3 regions of the Massilia sp. P1_C10 genome follow, and region 1 is predicted to be linked to each of the others. Evidence: predicted binding sites of a transcription regulator. Region 1 holds the regulator's gene; each other region holds the start of a gene.
The links. Region 1 encodes HrcA, which represses chaperone genes, less so after heat shock. Its sites were predicted from a motif close to TTAGCACTCNNNNNNNNNGAGTGCTAA; they were not measured.

Region 1 (5,535 bases):
GCAACCTCGCCGCCGATGGTGAAGCTCGCCTTGCCGCCGCAGGCGCCGAGCGTCAACGCCAGCGCGATCGCCAGCGCCGGGCGCAGGAATTTGAAAGTCATAGGGTTCTCCAGAAAGTAGGGGCGATCAGACGCAGGTGACGGCGATGTTCGTCACTTTTGACGATCCCATCGTGCCGACGCCGTTGGCGACGGAGCAGGTGCGGCCGGTCGGCTGGGTCAGCACGGTGACGCCGTAGGGCGCGCCGTCGGCGACCTTGGCGAAGGCGACAGTGGTCGCGCCCGCCGGCACGGCGACCTTGTCCGGACCGTTCACCAGCACCAGGCCGGTCACGTCCAGGCCGCTGACCGTTCCGCCGAGGTCGTAGGTGTTGGTGACGCAGCTAACGACCACCGACGTCACGTTGTAGGCACCGGTGCGGCCCTTGCCATTGATCACGGTGCAGACCGCGCCTTGCGGCTGGGTCTTGACCAGGACCTCGAAGTCCTCGTCGCTGCGCAGCAGTTCGGCGAAGGAGAAGATGCTCGAGCCCGCGGGGACCGACAAGGCCGGTCCGGTGGTCTTGTTTTGCAGTTCCAGGCCGGGCTTGGTCAGGCCGACAACCGAGCCGCCGAGCAGCAGGTTGCCGCTGCCGCCACCGCATGCGGCGAGGCTCAGCGCGCAGGCGAGCGCGACGCTCGAACGCAGGATCAGACTTTTCATGGTTTCTCCAAATACGACAGGGTAAGGCGGGGAAGGCTGGCGCCGTACCGCGGAACAGACAAATTGGTCGTCATTTTAGTGCATTTGGCAATGCGAAGCGCCATTCCTGATGTATCACCGTGTAACTAATGTGCGCGATTTGATTTTCCGGGCCCGTCTCGCTATGCTGATTCGCCGCCACCACCACCGACGCCAATGACCGCAACCCGCCGCCCCGCCTGGCCCAAAGCCGTGCTGTTCGACCTCGACGACACGCTGTGGCCGATCGCCCCGGTGATCGCCCAGGCCGAGCTGTCCCTGTACGCCTGGCTGCAGCGCCATGCGGCGCCGGTGGCCGCGGCGCACACCATCGACAGCCTGCGCGCGGCGCGCCTGGCGCTGCTCGAGCGCGAGCCCGGCTACCGCCTCGACCTGGGCGCGCTGCGCCGCGCCGGCCTGCTGCTGGCGTTTGCCGAAGCGGGCGAGGACAGCGCCAAGGTCGACCTGGCGATGGAGCACTTTTTTGCTGCCCGCAATACCGTCGCGCCCTATGCCGACGTGCTGCACGGGCTCGAGCGGCTGGGCCGGCGCGTGCTGGTCGGCTCGATCTCGAACGGCAACGCCGACCTGCGCGCGATCGGCATCGCCCACCACTTCAAGGTGTCGGTCGCGGCGCACGAATTCGGCGTCGCCAAGCCGGACCCGGCCATCTTCCTGGCCGCCTGCCGTGAGCTGGGCGTGGCGCCGCACGAAGCCGTGTATGTCGGCGACGACGTGCTGCTCGACGTGCGCGGCGCCCAGCAGGCCGGCCTGCGCGCGGTGTGGCTCAACCGCACCGGCAGCACCGGCCACCTCGAGCACGGCGTCGAGCCGGACGCGATCTGCGCCGATTTCGACCAGCTGCTGGACTGGCTGGAGCGCCATCACGACTGAGCGATTGCCGCTCGGCACTGCACATGGCGGCGGCGAACGTGCATAATGAGGGTGTACCCGGCCGACTGAAACCCACCACCATGCAACTCGATACCCGCGCACAAACCCTGCTCAAGGCCCTGGTCGAGCGCTATATCGCCGACGGCCAGCCGGTCGGTTCGCGCGCGCTGTCGAAAATTTCCGGGCTCGACCTGTCGCCGGCGACCATCCGCAACATCATGGCCGACCTCGAGGAGATGGGCTACGTGGCCAGCCCGCACACCTCGGCCGGCCGCATCCCGACCCCGCGCGGCTACCGCATCTTCGTCGACACCCTGCTGACGGTGCAGCACATCGACGAGCACGCGGTCGAGTCGCGCATGCGCCTGCAGGCGCCGCAGCCGCAGAAGATCATCTCGAACGCGGCGCAGATGCTGTCGTCGCTGTCGCAGTTCGCCGGCGTGGTGATGAGCCCGCGGCGCGAGTCGGTGTTCCAGCAGATCGAATTTCTGCGCCTGTCGGAAAAGCGCATCCTGCTGGTGATCGTCGACCCGCGCGGCGACGTCCAGAACCGCCTGCTGCTGACCGACGTCGACTACACGCCCGCGCAGCTGATCCAGTCGGCCAACTACATCAACCAGAATTACGGCGGGCTGTCGTTCGACCAGGTGCGCGCGCGCGTCACGGGCGAGCTGCGCCAGCTGCGCGACGACATGAGCCGGCTGATGCAGGCCGCGGTCGAAGCGGGCAGCGAGGCGATGGCCGACCACTCCGACGACATGGTCATCTCCGGCGAGCGCAACCTGCTGTCGGTGTCGGACCTGTCGTCGAACATGACGTCGCTGCGCCAGATGTTCGACATGTTCGAGCAGAAGACCGGATTGATGCAATTACTTGACGTGTCAAGTAAAGCCACGGGCGTGCAGATCTTCATCGGCGGCGAGTCGAATCTGGTGCCGATGGACGAGATGAGCGTGGTGACGGCGCCGTACGAGGTCAACGGCAAGATTGTCGGCACGCTGGGGGTGATCGGCCCGACCCGCATGGCCTACGAGCGGGTGATTCCGATCGTCGACATCACGGCCAAGCTGCTGTCGAACGCGCTGAGCCACGGCTAGCTGCCGGCGAAAGGATCTGACCCCAGGAGGGTCAGACCCTGGTGTAACTCTTAGTGCTTATGCGGGCACGCCGGCTTGACGCAGTTGCCGTAAATCGCCAGCGCATGCTCGGCAATGCTGAACCCGCGCTCGGCGGCGATCTTGTTCTGGCGCGACTCGATTTCCTCGTCGAAGAACTCTTCCACGCGGCCGCAATCGAGACAAACCAGGTGGTCATGGTGCGAGCCGGCGTTCAGCTCGAAAATCGCCTTGCCGGTCTCGAAGTGGTTGCGGTTCAGCAGGCCGGCCTGTTCGAACTGGGTCAATACGCGGTACACCGTGGCCAGGCCCACGTCGAGATTCTCGGTCAGCAGCTGCTTGTAGACGTCTTCCGCGCTCAGGTGGCGCACGTCGCTGTTTTGAAAAATCTCGAGGATTTTCAGGCGGGGCAGGGTCGCTTTCAGGCCGCTGGCCTTCAGGTCGGAGGGGTTGTTGCTCATGTTTGTTGCTCGGATATTGGCAGAGTGCTTTATGATATAGCGTTTTGGAGCTAGCGCTCAAACGTTTTGAGGTCACCCATGCGCGTCAAGAATGTTGTTTTGCACCGTTTTAACACCCGGGCCCCGCTCGCGGCGGCTGCCGCCTGCGCGCTGCTGACCTTGTCCGGCTGCGCTTCGCGCCAGACCCAGCCCGCCCCGCCGGTCTCGACCGCACCGGCCTCGGTCGCCGCCGACGCCAGCAAATCGGCCGCCGCGGCCAACGCCGGCGCCCAGACGACGACCGCGACCCAGCTGCAAAAATTCTTCTGGATTTTCTCGCCTTACCGTCCGGACATCCAGCAGGGCAACTTCGTGTCCCAGGAAATGCTGGCCCAGCTGAAAGTCGGCCAGACCCGCGACCAGGTCAAGTTCCTGCTCGGCACGCCGCTGATGACCGACGTGTTCCACGCCGACCGCTGGGATTATCCGTTCTACCTGGCGCGCGGCAACGGCGAGCTGACCAAGGCGCGCGTGACGGTCTACTTCAAGGACGACAAGGTCGAAAAATTCGACGGCGGCAACCTGCCGACCGAGCGCGAATACATCGCCCGCATCGCCGGCCCGGCCAAGGCCGCCGCCAAGGAAGCGCCGAAGAAGGAAGAGGCCGGCTCGGCCAGCATCAACATCAAGAAATAAGCGCCATCATGACGTCAATGAAAATTGCGGTAGCCGGCGCCAGCGGGCGCATGGGCAAGATGCTGATCGAGGCGATCGCCAGGGCGCCCGACGCCGAGCTGGCGGGCGCGCTGGACGTCGCCGGTTCGCCGGCGCTGGGCAATGACGCCGCGGCCTTCCTGGGCCAGCCGGCCGGCGTGCCGATCGAATCGGACCTGGCGCGCGGCCTCGACGGCGCGCGCGTGCTGATCGACTTCACCCGTCCCGAAGGCACGCTGCAGCACCTGGCCTACTGCGCCGAGCACGGCATCGCGATGGTCATCGGCACCACCGGGTTCGATGACGCCGGCAAAGCCGCGATCCGCGCAGCCGCCGAAAAGACCGCGATCGTGTTCGCGCCCAACATGAGCGTGGGCGTCAACGTCACCCTCAAGCTGCTGGAAATGGCGGCGAAAAGCTTCGCCGAAGGCTACGACATCGAAATTATCGAAGCGCACCATCGCCACAAGGTCGATGCGCCGTCCGGCACCGCGCTGAAGATGGGAGAAGTGATCGCCGACGCGCTCGGCCGCGACCTGAAGCAGTGCGCCGTCTACGGCCGCGAAGGCGTCACCGGCGAGCGCGATCCGTCCACCATCGGCTTCGCCACCATCCGCGGCGGCGACATCGTGGGCGACCACACGGTGCTGTTTGCCGGCGACGGCGAGCGCATCGAAATCAGCCACAAGTCGGGCAGCCGCGTCACCTACGCACACGGCGCCCTGCGTGCGGCGCGCTTCCTGGCCGACAAGACCACCGGCCTGTACGACATGCAGGACGTGCTGGCGCTCAAGCGCTGATCGAGGAGCAAGGACATGGCAACGGCTGAACTGAACGGCGCGGCAATCGACGGCTTGGACAGCTTCCACGCCGCCTCGAAGGCCGCGTTCGGCTTTCCCGACACCTACGGCCACACGATGGACGCCTGGGTCGATTGCCTGAGCTACCTGCGCGACGAAGACGGCATGAGCAAATTTCGCCTGAAGCCGAATGAAGTGCTGGAAATCGTCGTCAAGGACGCCGCCGCCATGCGCGAGCAGGCGCCGGACGTGCTGGAAGAGATCACCTTCTGCGTCGCCGGCATCAACGAGCGCTACGAAGACTACGGCGAGAAGCCGGCGCTGAGGCTGGTCCTGCGCTGAGGTTGGCGTCAGGGGAAATACAGTTTCACGATCACCGCAATGAACATGGAGGTATTGGTCGCGAACATCCAGAAGAAAAGCTTCTTGGCGCTTCTGATTTCTTGCTCTAACGCGTCAAAGCGGCTGTCGAATTTCTGTTCCATCGAGTCCATGCGGCTGGTCAGCGCCTGCTTCATCGCGTCGATACGGCTGCTTAGTTCCTGCTTCACCGCGTCGATGCGGCAGTTTAACTTTTCTCCGGACGCAGCCAGGTCCGCTCGCGACGCCGCGCAACTTACCAGAGCAAGCGCCAGCATTTTGGCGTGAACCTCCGCTTGTGCCTGTGGCACTCCGGCAGCCTCTAGCTGCTGCGCATAATCAATCGCGTTAAATTGGGCGTTCATAAGAGTTAGACCGGATCTTCGTCCAATGGTTCGGATCTTCCGAGCCGATTCCGCGCTCGGCAGCACGGGCGCCGCCCCGAAGCAATATGTACCAGTATAATGTTCGGTTCAAACCAACTTTCCTGCC
Region 2 (5,535 bases), on a different contig from region 1:
GCTAATGGGTATTCCGCTGTCCGATCATGCGCGCGCTGTCAAGCCGTTACCGACGATCATGGGCGTGTTGGCGGTGGGAGCCGGCGTTTGTGCGTTTCTGGCTGTCTGGGGGGAGGGCAGCATGCATTTGTGGAGTGTCGTGGCGCTGGTGACGGTGTGCGCGGCGGCGGCGTTCGTGGGAATTCGATGGAGGCGCATGGTGCGCGCAGCGCCCGCCTTCCCGGCGCGGCGCGCCTGATAATGGAGGCAGTGCTGAACCGCCTCCGCGGCACTGGCATGGCGGTGGCCGACGTGGCGCCGCGCGCCCATGGCGTCGCCAAGCGCGCCGACCCGCTGCGCCCAACGCTGGAACGTGCCGCCCTCGAAGCGCGCCAGCTCGAACTCGATCCGGAAACCGTCCTCGCCCTGTTCACTAAAATAATGAAATCACCACGACAGCTCCCATTATCCTTTCGGCGAATACGTTCCTTTCACATTATTTGATCCGTCAGCGCAACCCAATGGTGCGGATGCTGGGTGCGGCCGCATTGGAAGCGTAGATTAATTAGCCTGGCCGAATTTTCCTAGTAGAATTGTTTCGGGTCCAAAATAATCAAAAGGTCAAACACAGGAGCGCAAATGCGCGTCGTTTTCATTGCAGCGCTATTTTGTTTTGCCGTCGTTATCGCAGGAAATTGTACCGCGAGCGATATTGTGATCGATGGGAACGCGATAGGCGGTTTGAGAATTGGACAATTCGTTCCGCAGCTCGCAAAAGAACGGGTTTTGCGGCGAGAATGGCAAACAGATGAAAATGGGGATCGCGTCGAACTATTGCGTGCGACTGTGGGCGCAGGCGAGGTCGAAGCTGAAATCTACGATGGTAAAATCTGGCGACTGACCGTGAATAAACCGGGATTGAAGACCCGCGACGGGGTCGGCGTTGGGGACCCAGTGCGGACGTTGTTGCGCAAGAATCGCTCGATCTCGCCGGAAGTCGGAGGAGGTCCAGCTTTATATCTGATTTCAGAGCGTCCGTGTGGAATTGGTTATCTGACGGATGTGGAATTCTCCGATAAGATTCCGTACGATTTGACGAAAGCGACGCTTTTTAAGTATGTCGGATCATCGCATATTGCTCAAGTTTTAGTCGCGGGATGCAATGCAGCTCCCCCTCGTATCAAATAGCTGATTTACGGAGAATCTGGTTGGTAATTCGATTGGCGTCGACGAACATTCGGGCGCGAAGTTGACGCGCATGGTACCTGGGGCGCCCGCGTATGCGAGGCGGCGCCCCCGTCACTCCGGCGGACATGACCCTTGCTTACGGCGCCATCACCTCCAACACCACCGCGTGATGTTCGATCGGCCGGTCGCGCACGCCGGCGAACGAAATGCCGAAATGGACTCCTGGCAGGATCTTGGAGTCGAAACGGTCGCCCTCGTAGTCGAGCGCGAAATGTTCGCTGCCGGCGCGGCTGGTCAGGGTGAATTCGTAGCTGACCTTGCCGGCCCAGATGCACATCGCGCCCTTCGGGCAGCGGCTGTCGGTAAACCGGTCGTAGCGCACCGAGATGGTCGGCGTCAGGGCTAAGACCTGGTTCGGTTCCATCGGATGGCTGCCGCTGCGCAGCGGCTGATCTGCCGCGATGCCGGCGCAGCCGGCCAGGTTGAGCAGGGTAGCGGTGCACCAGAGGCGCGCCCACGAGGATGTTTTTTTCATCATGGGGACATGGTAGCACGATCAAAAATGGGGTCAGGTCCGCAGGACCAGACCCCGACTCCCATGAAAAAGGCGCCCGCAGGCGCCTTTTTGCTGGACTGCGGCTCGCTTACACGAACGCCGACAGCGATCCCTTCATCTTCTTCAGCGCGGCCGCTTCGATCTGGCGAATGCGCTCGGCCGACACGCCGAATTCTTCGGCCAGCGTGTGAAGCGTGGCGCCCGAACCGTCGTCGTTGGCCAGCCAGCGCGCTTCGACGATGCGGCGCGAACGCGGATCGAGCTTGCCCAGCGCCGTCTCCAGCCCTTCCGACTGCAGGCGCGTGACCTGCTCGGCCTCCAGCACCTTGGTCGGTTCCGACAGGTCGGACGACAGGTAGGCGATCGGCGAGAACTTGTCGTCCTCGTCGTCGGTCGGCGCTTCGAGCGCGATGTCGCGGCCCGACAGGCGCGTTTCCATCTCGATCACTTCCTCGCGCTTGACGTCGAGCAGCTTGGCCAGCGCGTCGATCTGGGTCGGCGACATCGCGTCCAGGCCCACCTTGTTGCTGCGCAGGTTGAAGAACAGCTTGCGCTGCGCCTTGGTCGTGGCGACCTTGACCAGGCGCCAGTTCTTCAGGATGTACTCGTGCATCTCGGCCTTGATCCAGTGCATCGCGTACGACACTAGGCGCACGCCCTGGTTCGGGTCGAAACGCTTGACCGCCTTCATCAGGCCGATATTGCCTTCCTGGATCAGGTCGGCGTGCGGCAGGCCATAGCCGAGGTAGCCGCGCGCGATCGACACCACCAGGCGCAGGTGCGACAGCACCAGCTCCTGCGCGGCGGCCAGGTCGTTCTTTTCCTGCAGGCGCTTGGCCAGCGAAATTTCCTGCTCGTGCGTCAGCATCGGCAGGCGGTTCACTGCCGAGATGTAGGCGTCGATGTTGCCGAGATTGCCGGTGAAGCCCAACTCCAACGCACGGGTGCCGGTCGGGACCAGTGCGGAGTGTGCGGACATTGTCGTCATGTGGTTGCCTCGTCTATGGGTGCAGCATGTTGTACTTCCGGATGCGGGCGGTGGGTCGTCGATTTCCCCGCCTTGCGCGCATAGTTTAGCACTCTCTTGTGGAGAGTGCCAATCGACCGAAGCTATGGCCGCGATAGCCTGAATATTGCCGCATGGAATCTATTCGGCGGGCAGCCACCACTGTAGTGGACTGCGCCGATAAGTTGTTGATTACGCACAGAATAGCGCGCAAGGAGGAGCGGTTCTGTTCGTTCACGCACTTGCGTCGGGGAACGGGGCGGTCGCGCGGATCCGCCCGTTGCGATCAGTTCAGCCGCGCCAGGTGGCGCTGGACCGACAGGATCGCGCCGGCCAGCCCCAGTCCCGCGCTGACCGCGAGCAGGGCGGCGACGCCGGCCGGCCCCAGCGGGATCAGCTGGAACTCGCTGGCGTACAGCCGCGCGAATTCCGCGATCGCCACGTTCAGCGGGCGCAGCGTCAGCGCCACCGCACCCAGCGCCACCGCGCCGGCGCACATGCCCAGCAGGGCGCCGGTGTAATAGAACGGCCGGTGGATGAACACGTCGGTCGCGCCGATCAGCTTGGACACCGCGATCTCGTCGCGCTGGGTCAGCACCTGCAGGCGGATGGTGTTGAACACGACGGCGATGACGACCATGCCGAGCGTGACGGCCAGCAGCAGCAGCGCCAGGCGCAGCACGCCGAGCAGCGCGGCAAGACGCTTGACCCAGGCCGAATCGACCTGCACCGTGTCCACGCCAGGCAGCGCGCGCAGCTGATCGGCCAGCGCATCGACCTGGCCGGCGTCGGCCGCGCTCTTGAAGCCGTCGAGCTTCATCACGTAACCGTCCGGCAGCGGATTTTCGCCCAAGGTGCCCAGCACGTCGGTCAGGCCGCTCTTGGCCTTGAGCGACTCGAGCGCCTGCTCGCGCGGCACGAAGGTGATCTTGGCCTTGTTCGCATGGAGGATCTGGCGCAGCGACGGCGCCAGCGCCAGCGCCTGTTCACGCGTGGCCTGCGGCTTGACGAACAAGCTGATTTCGGGATCGACCGACAACTGCTCCGACATGGGCCGCACGTTGTCGAGCAGGGTCAGGCCGGCGAACGGCAGCGCCAGCGCGATCGCCACCACGACGACGTTGAACAGGAAGCTGCCCGGCGCCTTGCGCACGTTGCCGAGCGCCGCGCGCAGCGCGAAGCGGTGTTGCCGCAGCCAGCCCTTCATGCCGCACCTCCGGATACCAGCGAGCCATGATCGAGATGGATCACGCGGCCGGCCGCGTCGAGCACCTGCTCGTCGTGGGTCGAGATCAGGCAGGTCACGCCGACCGAGTGGAAGGCGCGCAGCGCGTCGAGCACCTTGTCGGCGGCGACGCGATCGAGATTGGCGGTCGGCTCGTCGGCCAGGATGATCTGCGGACGGTTGACGATGGCGCGGGCGATCGCCACGCGTTGCTGCTCGCCGCCGGACAGTTCGAGCGGCAGCGCCTTGGCGCGATCGAGCAGGCCGACCTTGTCGAGCGCGGCGCGGGCGCGCTGCTCGGCCTCGGACTTCGAGGCGCCCATCACCAGCAGGGGCAGCATGGTGTTTGCCAGGATGTGGCGGTCGTTGAGCAGTTTCTGCTGCTGGAAAATCAGGCCGAGGTTACGGCGCAGGAAAGGCACGCCTTCGCGCCGCAGCTTGCCGATGTCCTGGCCGTTGACCAGGATCGCGCCGGCGCTCGGGCGCTCGATCGCGGCGATCATCTTCAGCAGGGTCGACTTGCCGGCGCCGGACGGGCCGGCCAGGTAAACCAGTTCGCCTTTGGCGATATTGAGGGACACGTCGCGCAGGGCGACGGCGTGGGCGGAATACTGTTTCGAGACAGACTGGAATTCGATCATGTGTGGTTATCCGAGCAGCGCTTCGACGAATTCGTCCGCCTTGAACGGCTGCAGGTCTTCGATTTTCTCGCCGATGCCGATGAAGTACACCGGCACCGGGCGGGTGCGCGCGATCGCGGCCAGCACGCCGCCCTTGGCGGTGCCGTCTAGCTTGGTGATCACCAGGCCGGTCAGGTCCAGCGCGTCGTCGAAGGCCTTGACCTGCGCCAGCGCGTTCTGGCCGGTGTTGCCGTCGATGACCAGCAGGACTTCGTGCGGCGCGCCGTCCATGCCCTTGCCGATCACGCGCTTGATCTTCTTCAGTTCTTCCATCAGGTGCAGCTGGGTGGGCAGGCGGCCGGCGGTATCGACCATCACCACGTCCATGCCGCGCGCCTTGCCCGACTGCACCGCGTCGAACGCCACCGCGGCCGGGTCGCCCGAGGCCTGCGAGATGACGGTGACGTTATTGCGCTGGCCCCAGACCATCAGCTGCTCGCGCGCGGCGGCGCGGAAGGTGTCGCCGGCGGCCAGCAGCACCGACTGGTCGTACTTCTGCATATGCTTGGCGAGCTTGCCGATGGTGGTGGTCTTGCCGGCGCCGTTCACGCCCGAGATCATCATCACCAGCGGCACATGGCGGCCCAGTTCGAGCGGCTTTTCCAGGGGGCGCAGCAGGTCGATCATCAGCACCTTCAGTGCGGCCTTGACGGCGGCCGCGTCGAGCAGCTTGTCTTCCTTGACCTTGCGGCGCAGGCCGTCGAGCAGGAACTGGGTCGCGTCCATGCCGGCGTCGGCCATCAGCAGCGCCGATTCCAGTTCCTCGTACAAGTCCTCGTCGATGCGCGCGCCGACGAACAGCAGCGACAGGTTCGACGAGGTCTTCGACAGGCCGGCCTTCAGGCGCTCCATCCACGACGACCTGCGCTCCGCTTCGGACACCGGGCGTTCGGCGGTTTCG
Region 3 (5,535 bases), on a different contig from region 1:
CCAGCGGCAGATAACGGCCCTGCTCCAGCGCATGCACGTCGACCGAAATCCAGCGCGGCTGTTCGCGCGTCGCTTTCGGATCGAAGTATTTGCCGTCCTGGTCGAATTGCGATTCGTCGGGATAAGCGCCGCTGGCCACTTCGGCGATGCCGGCCACGCCCGGTTCGGCGCAGCTGGAGTGATAAAACAGGACGCCGTCGCCGGGCTGCATCTGGTCGCGCATGAAATTGCGCGCCTGGTAATTGCGCACGCCGAACCAGGCGACCGTCTGCCCTGGCGCGGCCAGAACGTCGTCGAAACTGACCTCATCGGGCTCGGATTTCATTAACCAATACTGCATGCGCGCGGCTCCTGGAATATAAGCGCGCATGAAAACGCGCGCGAAAAAAAACGGTTGCGCATAAATGCGAACAACCGCTTTTTAGGGAATACAGCCCCGCCTGTGCCGTTTTCGCCGGCATCCCGAACCAAACGGTTCAAGGTGGTCACAGTTAGTTCAATTTCGGGTTCGTCGGACTAGCGACGCTCACTCCCATCGAACAAAATCCCGCAACCGGTGCACATAAATGGTTCAAGGAATATATGGCAATCGCGAACACCGCAGGGTGGAACGGAGTTTACTCCGATGAACCGACAAGTCAAACGAATTTGGCCTGTCAGAACAGATTTTCTTGCGGCGTCAGCGCGCTGTCCAATACCGTGTTCATCGCCGCGATTTTCTGCTTGACGTCGAGGATCGACATGTCCGACAGCGGGCCTTGCGGCGCCTTCACCGACAGGAATTCGGCGGCCACGCTGAGCGCGGCCATCACCGCGATGCGGTCGTTGCCCTTGACCTTGCCGGAGTCGCGCAGCGCGCACATTTTGGCGTCGAGGTAAGCGACCGCTTCCTTCAAGGTGCGCTCCTCGCCTTCCTTGCACGCGAGGCGGTAGGGGTTGCCCATGATGGTCACATCGAGCTGGATCATTGCTGCGCCTCGTCGTCGGTGGCGGTGGAATCGGCCTCGGGGGCGGGCATGTGCGCGATCAGTCCGGCGACGCGGCGCTTGGCTTCGTCGAGCAGCGCGACGTAGTTGGCGTTCTCGGCGGCGAGCTGCGCGTTGGCGTGGCGCAAGCCGGCATTTTCGCGGCGCAGCGCGGCCGTCATCTCGGCCAGGCGGTCGATTTTGTCGGAGAGGTCTTGGAATTCGGAAATCATCCGTAACTATAGAACCCGGAAGGAATTTCCGTCAACAGATTCAGGACGTTAGCGCCGACTTTTGATGCAGATACTGCGAAGAAAGCTTCCGATGACCGCACTGGTGTCCGGGCAACTGGTCTGCCCCCGTGGTCTGACCCCAAATTGCGGCACGGCAAAACAGGCCAACCGAGCCGTTCAAGTCAATCAGTTAAAAGAAGCAGCTTGAAATACGCCCCTATCGTCCCTATAATTAGCACTCGTTAGTTGAGAGTGCTAACAACCCTTTTCAGCCGCGCCAGCTTCCCGGCGCGGCATCCCGCAGTACCGGATCGGCGGCCGGACATCCCGGCAAGCCATTCAACCCATTGAAAATAAAGGAGTTTTACATGAACCTTCGCCCTTTGCACGATCGCGTCATCGTCAAGCGTCTCGACCAGGAAACCAAAACGGCCTCCGGCCTGATCATCCCTGATGCAGCCGCCGAAAAACCGGACCAGGGCGAAATCCTCGCCGTCGGTAACGGCAAGGTGCAGGACGACGGCAAAGTGCGCGCGCTGGAAGTGAAAGTCGGCGACCGCGTCCTGTTCGGCAAGTACTCGGGCCAGGCCGTCAAGGTCGATGGCGAAGAGCTGCTGGTCATGCGCGAAGAAGACATCATGGCCGTGCTGGTCAAGTAATCCCCGAATTCCGACAAATCCCAAGAACGGAGAATCAACATGGCATCTAAAGACGTAGTATTCGGCGACAGCGCTCGCTCCAAGATGGTCGAAGGCGTCAACATCCTCGCCAACGCCGTTAAAGTCACCCTCGGCCCGAAAGGCCGCAACGTCGTGCTCGAGCGTTCGTTCGGCGCGCCGACCGTCACCAAGGACGGCGTCTCGGTCGCGAAAGAGATCGAACTCAAAGACAAGCTGATGAACATGGGCGCGCAGATGGTCAAGGAAGTCGCTTCGCGCACCAGCGACAACGCCGGCGACGGCACCACCACCGCGACCGTGCTGGCGCAGGCGATCGTGCGCGAAGGCATGAAGTTCGTTGCCGCCGGCATGAACCCGATGGACCTGAAGCGCGGCATCGACAAGGCAGTCTCGGCCACCGTCGAGCAACTGGCGATCATCTCCAAGCCATGCACCACCACCAAGGAAATCGCCCAGGTCGGCGCGATCTCGGCCAACTCCGACTACTCGATCGGCGAGCGCATCGCTGAAGCGATGGAAAAAGTCGGCAAGGAAGGCGTCATCACCGTGGAAGACGGCAAGTCGCTGAACGACGAACTCGACATCGTCGAAGGCATGCAGTTCGACCGCGGCTACCTGTCGCCGTACTTCATCAACAACCCGGACAAGCAAGTCGCCATCCAGGACAATCCGTTCGTCCTGCTGTGCGACAAGAAGATCTCGAACATCCGCGACCTGCTGCCGATCCTCGAGCAAGTGGCCAAGGCTGGCCGTCCGCTGCTGATCATCGCCGAAGACATCGAAGGCGAAGCGCTGGCGACCCTGGTGGTCAACAACATCCGCGGCATCCTGAAGACCTGCGCCGTCAAGGCCCCGGGCTTCGGCGACCGTCGCAAGGCCATGCTGGAAGACATCGCTGTCCTGACCGGCGGCCAGGTCATCGCTGAGGAAGTCGGCCTGACCCTCGAAAAGGTCACGCTGGCAGAACTCGGCCAGGCCAAGCGGGTCGAAGTGGGCAAGGAAAACACCATCATCATCGACGGCGCAGGCCAGGCGGAATCGATCGAAGCGCGCGTCAAGCAAGTGCGCGTGCAGATCGAAGAAGCGACCTCGGACTACGACCGTGAGAAGCTGCAGGAGCGCGTTGCCAAGCTGGCAGGCGGCGTTGCAGTGATCAAGGTCGGCGCAGCCACCGAAGTCGAGATGAAAGAGAAGAAGGCCCGCGTTGAAGACGCACTGCACGCAACCCGTGCGGCCGTTGAAGAAGGCATCGTGCCAGGCGGCGGCGTTGCCCTGCTGCGCGCTCGCGCCAACATCAGCGTCAAGGGCGACAACCCTGACCAGGAAGCCGGCATCAAGATCGTGCTGCGCGCGATGGAAGAGCCGCTGCGCATGATCGTGCAAAACGCCGGCGAAGAGCCATCGGTGGTGGTTGCAGCAGTGTTGGCCGGTTCGGGCAACTACGGCTACAACGCAGCCAACGGCACCTACGGCGACATGGTCGAAATGGGCGTGCTCGATCCAGCCAAGGTCACCCGCTCGGCACTGCAGAACGCAGCGTCGATCGCCGGCCTGATGCTGACCACCGACGCGATGGTCTGCGAACTGGCGGAAGACAAGCCAGCCGGCGGCATGGGCGGCATGGGTGGTATGGGCGGCATGGGCGGTATGGACGGCATGATGTAATTGCCGGCCCGGGGGCGCCGCGGCGCCTCCTGCCACTAATAAGATGGGCGCCTTCGGGCGCCCATTTTTCTTGCGGCGGAGTCGAATGGCGCGACCGCTCGCACCCCGATCAGGCGGCTTTCAGTTCCTTCTTGTCGCCCAGCAGCCGCTCGAAAAACTGCTGCTGCTGCAACCCGAGCTCGACGAATTTTTGCTCGATGGTGGCAGCGAATGCATCGCGCTTGGCGATCAGGTCGGCGAGGCTCGCGCGCATCTTCACCAGCGACTCGTTATCATCGGGGACTTTGCTGCCGACCATCGCCGAGATTGTCCCCTGGATCAGATTCAACCCATTTTCGAACTGGGTCATCGCTTCGTTCTTCTTGTCCATCAGTTCCTTCTGATAGCAATCGAACAGCGCCGTCACGTCACCGCCCAGTTCGAATTTGGCGTTTTCCTTGAAATGCTCTTTCAGTTTGGCGGCGCGAACATTCGCCTCCTGCGTCAGGGCATCGCCCTGGTCTTTTGCCTTGCTCGCTTCAGCGCTGATGTTCTTCACGGTGAACTGCGGCAGATCGAGCGAAAATTTCTGCGTCTTCATTTCGAATTCCGGCACGCCGAGGACGAATTCCGTCCGGTCCACGCGAAACTCGGGAATTCCCATGACGATCCGCTGTTCCTGCATGAAAGGCTCGGGAACATCGATGTAAATGGGACTCCACCTGACCGTGCACTCTGGCACGTCGATCTTGATTCCCAAGCCGATATCCTTCGTGGTCATGGTGCAAAACGTCTCGGGATATTCGCCGGTCTTGACCGTCTTCATCCGGACCGACGGCGTGTCGAAAATGATCGCCTGATCCTTGACGGTTACCTGCGGTAAATCGAGCGACCAGGTCTGGTCCTTCACCGTCACCTCCGGAAGGTCGAGACTGAAATCGACGCGTTTCCAGGACACATCGATATCCATGCCGATCCAGACATCGGGTCCCGTGGTGTCGATGTCCGGCGTGATCTCTTTCGCCCGGTTTTGTATCTCCGACGCCAATTGTTTCGATTGCTCGGTCAATTTGCCGACCAAGGCATTGGTGCCTTCGGTGATGCGCTGCTGCTTTCCATCGCAATTAGACATGATTCCCCCTGTTGTGATTACCTCGTGAACGGCTCCGTTTGTTCGCGTGCCTGCAGGTTTCTCGTGGAGACATTCAAAGCACGAAAACTGGCTCAGTTCCTGACGCCGGATCGCAATCGTAGCCGGGCAGATGAGTTGGCAATTGATATATCGCAAACACTGGCGGGAATACCCGTGGTGGGTAAGGCCACGGGGCACAGCGACCCGCCGTCGCGGCGGCCGGGCCCGGAAATCGCAGTTGCGCAGCGCCCGCACTGCCGCGACTTGACGTCGTGTCGAATTATGTTTACTGTACTAACCGTAATAGTACAGTAGACAGGAGCCCCAATGAGCCGCCGCACCCCGCTAATGCTGCAAATCGCCCCCGGCGACCCGCGCCCGATCAACCGCCAGATCGTCGACGGCGTGCGCCGCCTGATTGCCAGCGGCGAACTGACCGTCGGCGCTGCCCTGCCCAGCGTGCGCGGCCTGGCCCAGCAACTCACCATCAACCCGAACACCGTCGCCAAGGCCTACAGCGAGCTGACCGCCGAAGGGTGGCTCGATGCGCGCGCCGGCCTTGGCCTGTTCGTCGCGACGCCGCGCCAGCGCCTGTCCGACGAGGAGTGCGCGCGCCGCCTCGACGACGCAGTGCAGCGCTTCGTCGGCGACGTCATCGGCCTCGACTACCCTGCCGGCACCGTGCTCGAACGCGTCGCCGGCGAACTCGATGTCTGCCTCCCGCGAAAGACCGCATGATGAACACGTCCGTCATCCAGACCCGCGACCTGTGCCTGCAGTACAAGGGCAAGCTCGCGATCGACCACCTTTCGCTCGACATCGCGCGCGGCGGCATCCACGCCATCGTCGGCGCCAACGGCGCCGGCAAGTCCTCGCTGTTT

Region 2: a site for HrcA is predicted at 2,797-2,823, ahead of rpoH (RNA polymerase sigma factor RpoH). Genes of this name have one in related genera too.
Region 3: a site for HrcA is predicted at 1,431-1,457, ahead of groES (co-chaperone GroES). Genes of this name have one in related genera too.

Annotation. Positions count from the first base shown of each region.
Region 1 covers NZ_JBFUAC010000014.1:29,654-35,188, forward strand. The annotation lists gene AC1D02_RS21455 (hypothetical protein) at 1-101, opposite strand, end outside; gene AC1D02_RS21460 (hypothetical protein) at 127-702, opposite strand; gene AC1D02_RS21465 (HAD family hydrolase) at 898-1,614, shown strand; gene hrcA (heat-inducible transcriptional repressor HrcA) at 1,695-2,711, shown strand; gene fur (ferric iron uptake transcriptional regulator) at 2,762-3,190, opposite strand; gene AC1D02_RS21480 (outer membrane protein assembly factor BamE) at 3,269-3,865, shown strand; gene dapB (4-hydroxy-tetrahydrodipicolinate reductase) at 3,874-4,683, shown strand; gene AC1D02_RS21490 (barstar family protein) at 4,699-5,025, shown strand; gene AC1D02_RS21495 (hypothetical protein) at 5,034-5,408, opposite strand.
Region 2 covers NZ_JBFUAC010000001.1:160,916-166,450, forward strand. The annotation lists gene AC1D02_RS00830 (hypothetical protein) at 1-238, shown strand, start outside; gene AC1D02_RS00835 (hypothetical protein) at 250-483, shown strand; gene AC1D02_RS00840 (hypothetical protein) at 619-1,167, shown strand; gene AC1D02_RS00845 (hypothetical protein) at 1,304-1,705, opposite strand; gene rpoH (RNA polymerase sigma factor RpoH) at 1,812-2,711, opposite strand; gene ftsX (permease-like cell division protein FtsX) at 3,016-3,936, opposite strand; gene AC1D02_RS00860 (cell division ATP-binding protein FtsE) at 3,933-4,595, opposite strand; gene ftsY (signal recognition particle-docking protein FtsY) at 4,602-5,535, opposite strand, start outside.
Region 3 covers NZ_JBFUAC010000006.1:222,236-227,770, forward strand. The annotation lists gene AC1D02_RS15270 (EVE domain-containing protein) at 1-340, opposite strand, end outside; RNA gene ssrS (6S RNA) at 430-610, opposite strand; gene AC1D02_RS15280 (cell division protein ZapA) at 657-968, opposite strand; gene AC1D02_RS15285 (hypothetical protein) at 965-1,198, opposite strand; gene groES (co-chaperone GroES) at 1,567-1,857, shown strand; gene groL (chaperonin GroEL) at 1,897-3,543, shown strand; gene AC1D02_RS15300 (hypothetical protein) at 3,653-4,603, opposite strand; gene AC1D02_RS15305 (GntR family transcriptional regulator) at 4,982-5,392, shown strand; gene AC1D02_RS15310 (ABC transporter ATP-binding protein) at 5,389-5,535, shown strand, end outside.